3 regions of the Nostoc sp. GT001 genome follow, and region 3 is predicted to be linked to each of the others. Evidence: predicted binding sites of a transcription regulator. Region 3 holds the regulator's gene; each other region holds the start of a gene.

Region 1 (3,285 bases), 3.1 Mb from region 3:
GCCCGGAATTTCTGTTTGCGCTTGTACTCCGCGATAATGCCGTTCTCCAAGATGTTCTAAATCCTGGGGTGGAATGCCAGAGCCGTTATCACTAATGACTATTCCCTGAAAATTAGCTTTTTCTTGTCCCGCCTGAATCAAAATTTTGCCACATAGTGGGAGTGTATTTCAAAGCATTATCAATAATGTTAGTTAACACCTCTCGTAATGCTTTGACATTGGCACGTACTAAGGATGAATTCTGTTTAATTTCAGTTATTAGTTTTAGCTTTCGCTCTTGGGCGATCGCTTTGGCTGATATTAATAATGGTTCTAATATATCTGCTAGGGAGCAGTCAACTGCTTTATCTCCCGTTCCCGGCAATAATAGTGGCGGTTTAGCGTCTTTTTGGATAGTTGCTTCTACAAATACTTCATCTTCAGGCAGATGTAGTGGTGCTAAATCTGCCTCTGTCAAGTCAATTACTTGTTCAAATTGTTGCAGTAATTCTTTAAGGCGATCGCTTTCTCTGACAATACTATTTGCCACATCCCGGTTAGCGTCTGCTGGTCGTAGTCGTTTCAATAGCAGTTTGCCAAAAGTCCGTAACGCCGTTAATGGGTTACGAAACTGATGCAATAAATTATCCAGCAAATCCCGCTGTTTTTCTTGGAGAATTTGTTGCTCGCGCAACTGTTGCTCAAACCATGCTCGCCGCTGATCTAAAATACAAGCGATCGCTAATGTTTGCGCTATCCGTTGAATTTGATTTTGCTCGTGTTCATTCCATGCCCGATCTTTCCTGCGTGTCACTAGTAACCCCATCATCACACCCTCATAAATCAGAGGTAAAACAATTTGGTTGCCACTAAGTAAGTATTCCTCTTTAAGATCGGGTTGAGATGCATTTGGTATTTCAGACTCCCGTGACGAAGTTGGAGATTCTGAACCTGCTGTCAATAACCTTCCCTGATGATTGGGTAATATAAACGCATTTCCAACTTGAAGTTGCTTATATGCCGTCGCTTCAATAGTTTCCTCTCCTGGCGGCAATAATGCTGTTTCCGGGTAAATCACCACAGGAATTAGTTTGGCATCGCCAGAAGGAGTATCTACCAATTCTTGTGTTAGGTATACAATACTTAAAGTTGCTCCCAGCCCTTGGGTTAGTAGCGCTATTTGCTCTCGACACAGAGCAAGAAAATCGGAACTGGCAGACATTAACATTTTTTAGCTCTTGCTCAAGATTATAGATTTTGAGGCATGATGTAAGAGAGGATACTTAATTTTTACCTCACTCATTTAATAAAGCTTAACTAAAATTTTCAAAAGAGATGGTTTCTACTAGGGGATTATATTCTTAGGTGATTTTATTTTCTCGATGTTTCAAAGATATTAACTTTCTTATATTAAAAGGTTAAAAACTATTGATATTCTGAACTAGAACCTATATAATGACGACGGATTTTGTAGCTATCACTACAATCTATAGCTTGAAAGAGGAGGACAATAGATTGGCAAGGAGACGCAAAAGGAAGAGTCGTCGTCGTCAGGAAGGACGACGCATTTTGGAACACGTGCCTCAATATAGCATCGAAAGTGGCGAAGAAAAGCCTGTAACAGCAGCTAGAAGATTCATTCAAGCTGAAGGAATTTTGCCACCAGCGTTGCTACTTGTAAAGCGAAATGAACACACTACAGATCGTTATTTCTGGGCAGAAAAGGGACTGTTTGGTGCTCAATACGTAGAGGAAAACCATTTCTTGTTTCCTAGTTTGAGGGTGTTAGAACCTTCACCAGGTCAAGAACCTCTTGCTTTAGCTAGTCGGTGAACCATAGATGGTCATCTTGGGCATTGAGTGTGGCTCCTGACTATTATTAACTGGCAAAATTGCTAAGTTTATGCAAAATTTAATTTTTTTTTAGTTTGTAGCTGATTTGCCAGTAAATCTAGTCCAGGTAGTTGGAAATTGAACCTGTTTCAAACCACGCTAGATTGCATGGGTTGATACTAATTTGATGATGCAGAAGGGAGTGGGTATAGAGCCAAGCGCGTCTAAAAGGAAGAGTGAAGTTGCGCTCTTATGCCGTAAATGGTTAAAGTTTGCTCTGTCAATGAATTTAAGTTAATGAATTTAAATTTTTTCCCCACGACGTTGGTCATGGGGAAAACTGACAAAGCAGCAGTCTTGATTTTCTCCTGACTACTTTCCATTGCCTGCATAGTAGGTTAGGTCAGAAGTCTGCATATCATAGTTAAGAGATGGTCGCAAAAATCAACAATTATTTCCCAGGCTTGAGCTGTAGAGTCCTCTGCAACTCGCTGAGTTCATCTCGATGGGCGACTACAGTGATCTTACTTGAGGAGGTTTGTTCGCTCTGAGTTGTTTCTACTTTGAGCGACACCTTCTCAAGTCTTCCAGATTTTTTCCAATAAAATAGACCACTTAAAGGCGACAGCAGTACCATCGCCAGAACAAGGGTACTGAGGCTAGGAAAAAGCAGGTATGTAACCAGAGATAGACAAACAATCCCAGTCGCTGCCAGTAAAGTTAGAAATATAGCTAAGAACCAGCTGGGACGAACATTACCTTCAAAAATTACCTGATTTTGTTCTCGGTCTACCGCTGCCACTCGGTAAGACCGCGATCGAAAGTACTCTTTTAATTGAGACATTAAAACAGCTTCATCTTGCTCAGATACCAGTTGCGCTATTTCTATGCGGTCTTTAGTCGAGGCACGAATAAAGAAAAACAGCCCAACCGATAACAACAAGGTTAGCAGGAACGTAGATGGCAGAATAGCAGTATCCATAACTTAATTGTTAGTGTTTGACTGGAGGAGACTTATTCATTATCAATGATTCGTTACTTTTTCCTCCCGTTGATGTAGTCAAGCCATTGAAAAGCTAAATCCTGAGCTTGAACTTGCCATTCGGGAGAAACTTGGTACATCCGCCTGGGGCGTCCCCGTCCTTCAAGTTTCTTCCAATATCCAGTAATTGCCTTTTGGTCTTCCAGAAATTTGATTGCACTGTAAAGTACGGTATCTGAAAGCCGATAGACGGGATACTCAGTTTCTAATTGCTCAATCAACTCGGTTCCGTAGGATTCACCTTGTAATAAAACAGACAGTATGTAACAAACTGCTAGTTCCTGACAAAGGTAAGTTGGCGGAGGATTCTCAAAAAATTGATATATATCCTCAAGTTTCATGGTTAGGTGAATGGCTAAAAAAAATGCATTAGGGTAAATTCTGTAATCCTTGTAGTCAGTATACAGTGCTACTACTACGCGAGTAATACA
Region 2 (3,285 bases), 1.0 Mb from region 3:
ATTGTGGCTTATAGCGGTTCTAGTCTAGATAAGATAGGCTAATGCATTTCATCTAGGAGCGATCGCTAATTCAAAATATCACCTATTCATCCTCATTATAATTAAACATTAAAACAAATTTTTGTTTAGGTAAAACTAACATAGGTAGATATAGTAGATATATAGGATGACATCCCATTTCTTGCTTTTTTCACCTTTTTGATAGCAAATAATTAATGTTGGGACATCAGGATATTTTTCTTTAGCTTCTAATGACCATCTACCTGATCCGAAGCCAAACATCCACTCAAAAGGATCTTTTCTCGTCATGTCTAATCCCTGATTATTATTTCTTTCACCTCTACGAACATTTAAACGACCCTTTGTCATACCCTTTGATTTTATATCTGTTAATCCTTTGATAATACGTTTATCTTCCCATTTTTCCGATAGGACATAATGACTTTTTGTATAATTGAGTATTTTAATGATAAATTCTATATCAACTTCATAATATTGATTATTGCCTTGGTAATTTATTAAAAGGTTATTAATTTCTTGGAAATTATTCTCGATTTCATCTTTTTTATAGGCTGGGCTTTGAGGAAAAACTAATGAACCTGGCACTAATACATCAATTACTGAAGGATCTAAAACATTAGAAAGAGTTGGTTTAAGATTTCCTCCTATCCAAACAGGTTGTAGTTTGATATTTTAAATAGAATAGCTGATTCTTGATTTGAGCTTTTTATAGTATAAAGAGATGAATAAATATAAGATAAATAACTGATAGAGATATAAGATGTTCCTTTGAGGAGTCGAAGAAAAGCCGCACCGTGCAGAAATTCTAGATCATTAATACTCATAGAACTATTGGCAAAAATTATTTATATGAATAATAAACATCAGAAGAGCAGGTATAAAATTTTTCCAGTACTTATTCTCGTTGTAGTACTAATTAATTTGTCACACAAGAAATAGTTTTTTGCATTAATAAAAGTAAACGCACCTTGCCAATCAAGTCAAAGTGCGATACATGATTAAGTCCACTTACACGAACTTTGTTTGTATAGTTCTGCGATTCCTAGTCCCAGAACTAGATGCTAAATATCTATCTCGCTCAACTCGCGTGTGATGTGATCAAATGGTTCATCTACAAAAGCAGTATTAACCACACCTGCTGCTGCTACTTGCTCCTTAATTAGATCCTTGAGAATCTGGATACCACGAACAGTAGGCCCAATAGGCACTCCTAGAGAATTGTAAGTTTCCCGCAGCCCTTGCAGCACTCGTTCATCCAACACATTTGTGTTCCCAGCAACCAACGCATAGGTGGCGTAACGCAAGTAGTAGTCTAAATCCCGCAAACAAGCCGCATAACGACGAGTCGTATAAGAATTTCCACCAGGACGAATCAATTCTGGTAGTTCTTCATATAACTTTAAACCAGCTTGCTTGACAAGTGCAGCCGCATTAGAATTGATTGCCGCCGCTGCTTGTACTCTTGCTGTACCACTATCAAAGTAAGACTTTAGGCTATCGATCGCATTCCGGTCAAAATACCGACCAGCTAAGTCATAATTCTTAATTAAACTTGTTACCGCATCGCGCATTCCTTCTTCTCCCAATCATTGCTATTTATGGTTTGATATTTATTTGGCTGCACTTATGCACCAGTAAATTTTTGTGCTATTAAAAATAGATTCGGCACAAAAACAATCTATCCACTACATAAGGATTTTATGTCAAAGTTGACCCCTATATGATGAACTTTCCAGTTTTGTACAGATGAACGCTGAAAGGTTAATATAACCTGATAATCCAGATATCTGTAGTACAAGCTACAAAATCAGCTAATGTCTAGTATTTAAGATATTTCTGGTGTGTCACGGCCTGATTGAGATCAGCAGGGTTAGGATGCAATGTAAGATTCTGGTTGACTTTAGGAAATTGGTAGAGAAGGAGTAACAATGACAACACCACAAGAACTCTTGAAGAAAATTCAAGATGAAAAAATTCAGCTGATTGATCTCAAATTCATCGATACAGTAGGCACTTGGCAGCACCTCACACTGTACCAAAACCAAATCGATGAAACTGCGTTCACTGATGGCGTACCTTTTGACGGTTCCAGCATTCGGGGTTGGAAAGCGATCAACGAATCGGACATGACGATGGTACTCGACCCCAACACTGCTTGGATCGACCCATTTATGGAAGTCCCAACACTAAGTATAATTTGTAGTATTAAAGACCCCCGCACGGGTGAACCTTACAACCGTTGCCCACGCGTTATTGCCCAAAAAGCAATAGATTACCTGGTTTCCAGTGGTCTTGGTGATACAGCCTTCTTTGGCCCTGAAGCTGAGTTCTTTATCTTTGATAGTGCTAGGTTTGCTCAAACTGCTAACGAAGGTTATTACTTCTTAGACTCCGAAGAAGGTGCTTGGAATTCCGGTAAAGCTGGTACAGATGCAAAACCCAACTTGGGTTACAAACCACGCTTCAAAGAAGGTTACTTCCCAGTCTCACCAACGGATTCTTTCCAAGATATCCGTACAGAAATGCTGTTGACAATGGCAGAATTAGGTGTGCCCATTGAAAAGCATCACCACGAAGTAGCCACTGGTGGTCAGTGCGAACTAGGTTTCCGTTTTGGTAAATTGATCGAAGCGGCTGACTGGTTGATGATTTACAAATATGTCATCAAGAACGTTGCCAAGAAATACGGCAAAACCGTCACCTTCATGCCAAAACCAATTTTTGGCGACAACGGTTCGGGAATGCACTGTCACCAGTCCATCTGGAAAGACGGCCAACCTCTGTTTGCAGGTGATAAGTATGCTGGTTTGAGCGATATGGCGTTGTACTACATTGGTGGTCTTCTCAAACACGCACCAGCGCTGTTGGCAATTACCAACCCTAGTACCAACTCATACAAGCGCTTAGTACCTGGTTATGAAGCTCCTGTTAACTTGGCTTACTCCGAAGGAAACCGTTCTGCTTCTATCCGTATTCCTCTATCTGGTAAGAACCCCAAAGCCAAGCGTTTAGAATTCCGTTGTCCAGATGCTACATCTAACCCCTACTTAGCATTTGCTGCAATGCTTTGTGCTGGTATCGATGGCATCAAGAACAAAATCCATCCTGGTGAACCCTTAGATAAGAATATCTATGAACTTTCTCCAGAGGAGCTTGCAAAGGTTCCCTCAACTCCAAGTTCTTTAGAACTAGCATTGCAAGCACTAGAAAACGATCACGGTTTCTTGACAGAATCAGGCGTATTCACGGAAGACTTTATCGAAA
Region 3 (3,285 bases):
GCAAGAAAATTACCAAAGCGGACAATACCTTTTCTGTCGCCTAGTGCTTGGTTAAAAGCTTGCCCTAAAGTAATGCCTACATCTTCGTTGGTGTGATGATCGTCAATTTCCCAGTCTCCCTTGGCTTGAACATCTATATCAATCAGCCCGTGGGAGGCAATTTGATGCAACATATGATCCAAAAACGGAATACCTGTTGCTGCTGTACAAGTTCCTCTACCATCCAGGTTGATGGTGACTTGCACATTAGTTTCACCAGTGGTGCGGTGAACAGTGGCAATGCGAGGGGTTTGGGTTGAGCGATCGTAGTTTGAATTAACTTGGCGATTGGTTGTTTGCATGGGGAGTGGAAAGAGTTAGGAGTTAGGAGTTATGAGTTAGGAATTAAGAACTATGAGTTATGAGTTATAAATTTTTAACTCTTAACTCCTCATTCCTCACTCCTAACTTTCTTACTCCTAACTCCTAACTTTATCGCGTCACATTCCCATAATTTCATATCCTGCATCTACATAGAGAATTTGTCCGGTAATTCCACTGGACAAATCACTACACAAGAAAGCCGCAGCGTTGCCCACTTCTAACTGAGTGACGGTGCGTCGTAGGGGAGCTACTTCTTCTACATGATGAATCATATCTAAAATCCCACCCACTGCTGAAGATGCCAAGGTACGGATGGGGCCTGCGGAGATGGCATTCACGCGAATATTTTGCGGCCCTAGTTCAGCAGCTAGGTAACGCACACTCATTTCTAACCCTGCTTTGGCAACTCCCATAACATTGTAGTTTGGGATTGCTCTGACACCGCCTAAATATGTCAAGGTGACGATACTACCTCCCTCTGTCATCAAAGGTTTGGCTGCACCACTTAACTGCACCAGCGAGTAGGTACTAATTTCTAAAGCGGTGTTGAACCCAGAACGAGAGGTTTGGCTAAAATCTCCACTTAAATCGTCTTTGCTAGCAAAGGCTAGACAATGGATGAGGATATCTAGCTTTCCCCACTGTTCGCGGATTGTCTCAAAGGTAGATTTAATTTGGTCTTCATCTTGGACATTACAGGGAAGAAACAAGCTGGGGTTGAGAGGTTCTACCAACTCCGCAACTTTTTTCTCCATCTTGCCGCGTTCATCCGGCAGGTAGGTAATGCCCAGGTTTGCTCCAGCTTTGTGCAGTTGTTGGGCGATGCCCCAGGCGATCGAGCGGTTATTGGCAATACCTGTAACAAGGGCATTTTTTCCAGTCAGATTTAGCATAAAAATTGTTAATGCGATCGATCATTAGGAGCATACTAGAATCTGAGGCACGTTTAGTCTTTGTTTTATACAGGATTGACAAAAATGAATATTGATAAGGGTGTTTGCTGTGACAAAAATCTTGATTTTTTATAAAGATATTCTCAAGATATCTTTATTTGTTCTTCAAAAAACCTTTTGAATACAGCTATTGGAACTACTTATCAACAATTAGTAGCTGAAAGGATCAAGAATTATGTATCATTGTAAACAAAGAGTTATGAAGAGATTAGTTTGAGTATAGGAAAGTACAGAAAGGTTGACGGTGCTTTATTCATTTTTCGGGTGTATTCTTAGGTAATCAGTTTTTGTTTTTCCGGCATTGGGTAGGGGAAGGGAGATGATCGTGACACAAGATAAAGCCCTAGCAAATGTATTTCGTCAGATGGCGACCGGGGCGTTTCCGCCAGTTGTGGAAACGTTTGAACGCAATAAAACGATCTTTTTTCCTGGCGATCCTGCCGAACGAGTTTATTTTCTTTTGAAAGGTGCTGTTAAACTTTCCAGGGTGTACGAGGCAGGAGAGGAAATAACGGTAGCGTTGCTGCGGGAAAATAGTGTTTTTGGTGTATTGTCATTGCTGACAGGAAATAAGTCGGATCGGTTTTACCATGCGGTTGCATTTACGCCTGCGGAATTACTGTCAGCACCAATTGAACAAGTGGAACAAGCACTCAAGGAAAATCCAGAATTATCAATGTTAATGCTGCGAGGTCTGTCTTCGCGCATTTTACAAACAGAGATGATGATTGAAACTCTTGCCCACCGAGATATGGGTTCTAGGTTGGTGAGTTTTTTGTTAATTCTTTGTCGGGATTTTGGCGTTCCTTGTGCAGATGGGATCACTATTGATTTGAAATTATCTCATCAAGCGATCGCAGAGGCAATTGGTTCAACTCGTGTTACCGTTACTAGGCTATTGGGAGATTTGCGTGAGAAAAAGATGATTTCTATCCACAAAAAGAAGATTACTGTGCATAAACCTGTTACCTTAAGTAGACAGTTCACATAAAAACAATTGGAGAAAGGGGAATAGGCGCGTGTTCTATTTTGAAAAATGACACTAATAGCTAGAGGTAAATCTAAAATTGAATAATTTCAGCTATTGCCAATTTCCACTTCTTTCCAGAGAATACTTAAAAGTAGTAGGCTGTATCTGGAAGGATTTCGGTAGCTAAAGATGACCACCGGATACATCCTCATCGCAGCAATTTTGATTCTGGGAGGCGTAATTGCCACCGTGGGCGATCGCATCGGCACACGAGTTGGCAAAGCCCGCCTCTCACTTTTTAAGCTTCGTCCGAAAAACACCGCGGTACTAGTAACAATTTTTACTGGTGGTTTGATTTCAGCATCAACTTTAGGGATTTTATTCGCTGCTGACGAAGGTTTGCGAAAAGGAGTCTTTGAGTTAGAAGATATTCAAACAGACCTCAGACAGAAACGGGAACAGTTAAAAACCGCAGAAACTCAGAAAAGTCAGGTAGAGGGTGAGCTAAACCAAGCAAGAATTGCCCAAGCAAAGGCACAACAGGACTTGCAGGCAATTAATCAATCCTTGCAGGCGGCAAATGCCAAACAAAGGCAAACACAAGCTCAGTTAAACCGCACCATTAGTCAACAAGCCCAAACTCAAACTCAACTCCAACGCACTCAAGGTCAGCTAGGACAAGTTGTAACTCAATACCAAAAAGCCATAGCTGAATTGCAAAGTGTTTATAACCAGAGAAAGGAACTACAGGCGGCAGTTGAACTATTGAAGACAGAACGTCAAAGACTGTATGCGGAAGCGAAAAAAGCCATTGACGAAGCTAAAACAGCAATTGAAAAACGCGATCGCGAACTTGCTAACCGTCAAGAAGCTATAGAAGCGCGCGATCAAAAAATTTCCCAACTGGATCAACTAATTCAAAAACGGAATGTAGAAGTTGCAGCACGAGAGCAAGTGATTGCCAAGCGGGAATCTCGCCTCAAAGAGTTGGAAGCACAA

Evidence for each region. The regulator NtcA, encoded in region 3, controls nitrogen genes in cyanobacteria. The targets are predictions, from matches to a motif close to TNTGTANNNNNNNNTACANA.
Region 1: a site for NtcA is predicted at 1,447-1,466, ahead of QUD05_RS22710 (DUF3155 domain-containing protein). Genes of this name have one in related genera too.
Region 2: a site for NtcA is predicted at 1,808-1,827, ahead of glnA (type I glutamate--ammonia ligase). Genes of this name have one in related genera too.

The regions. Positions count from the first base shown of each region.
Region 1 is NZ_JAUDRJ010000003.1:4,668,206-4,671,490, reverse strand. It holds partial or broken gene QUD05_RS22715 (GAF domain-containing sensor histidine kinase) at 1-1,207, opposite strand, end outside; gene QUD05_RS22710 (DUF3155 domain-containing protein) at 1,495-1,812, shown strand; gene QUD05_RS22705 (cofactor assembly of complex C subunit B) at 2,264-2,794, opposite strand; gene QUD05_RS22700 (PadR family transcriptional regulator) at 2,848-3,195, opposite strand.
Region 2 is NZ_JAUDRJ010000003.1:515,149-518,433, reverse strand. It holds gene QUD05_RS05065 (hypothetical protein) at 136-606, opposite strand; gene apcB (allophycocyanin subunit beta) at 1,083-1,592, opposite strand; gene glnA (type I glutamate--ammonia ligase) at 1,950-3,285, shown strand, end outside.
Region 3 is NZ_JAUDRJ010000003.1:1,552,837-1,556,121, forward strand. It holds gene hisB (imidazoleglycerol-phosphate dehydratase HisB) at 1-341, opposite strand, end outside; gene fabI (enoyl-ACP reductase FabI) at 480-1,256, opposite strand; gene ntcA (global nitrogen regulator NtcA) at 1,636-2,307, shown strand; gene QUD05_RS09265 (DUF3084 family protein) at 2,476-3,285, shown strand, end outside.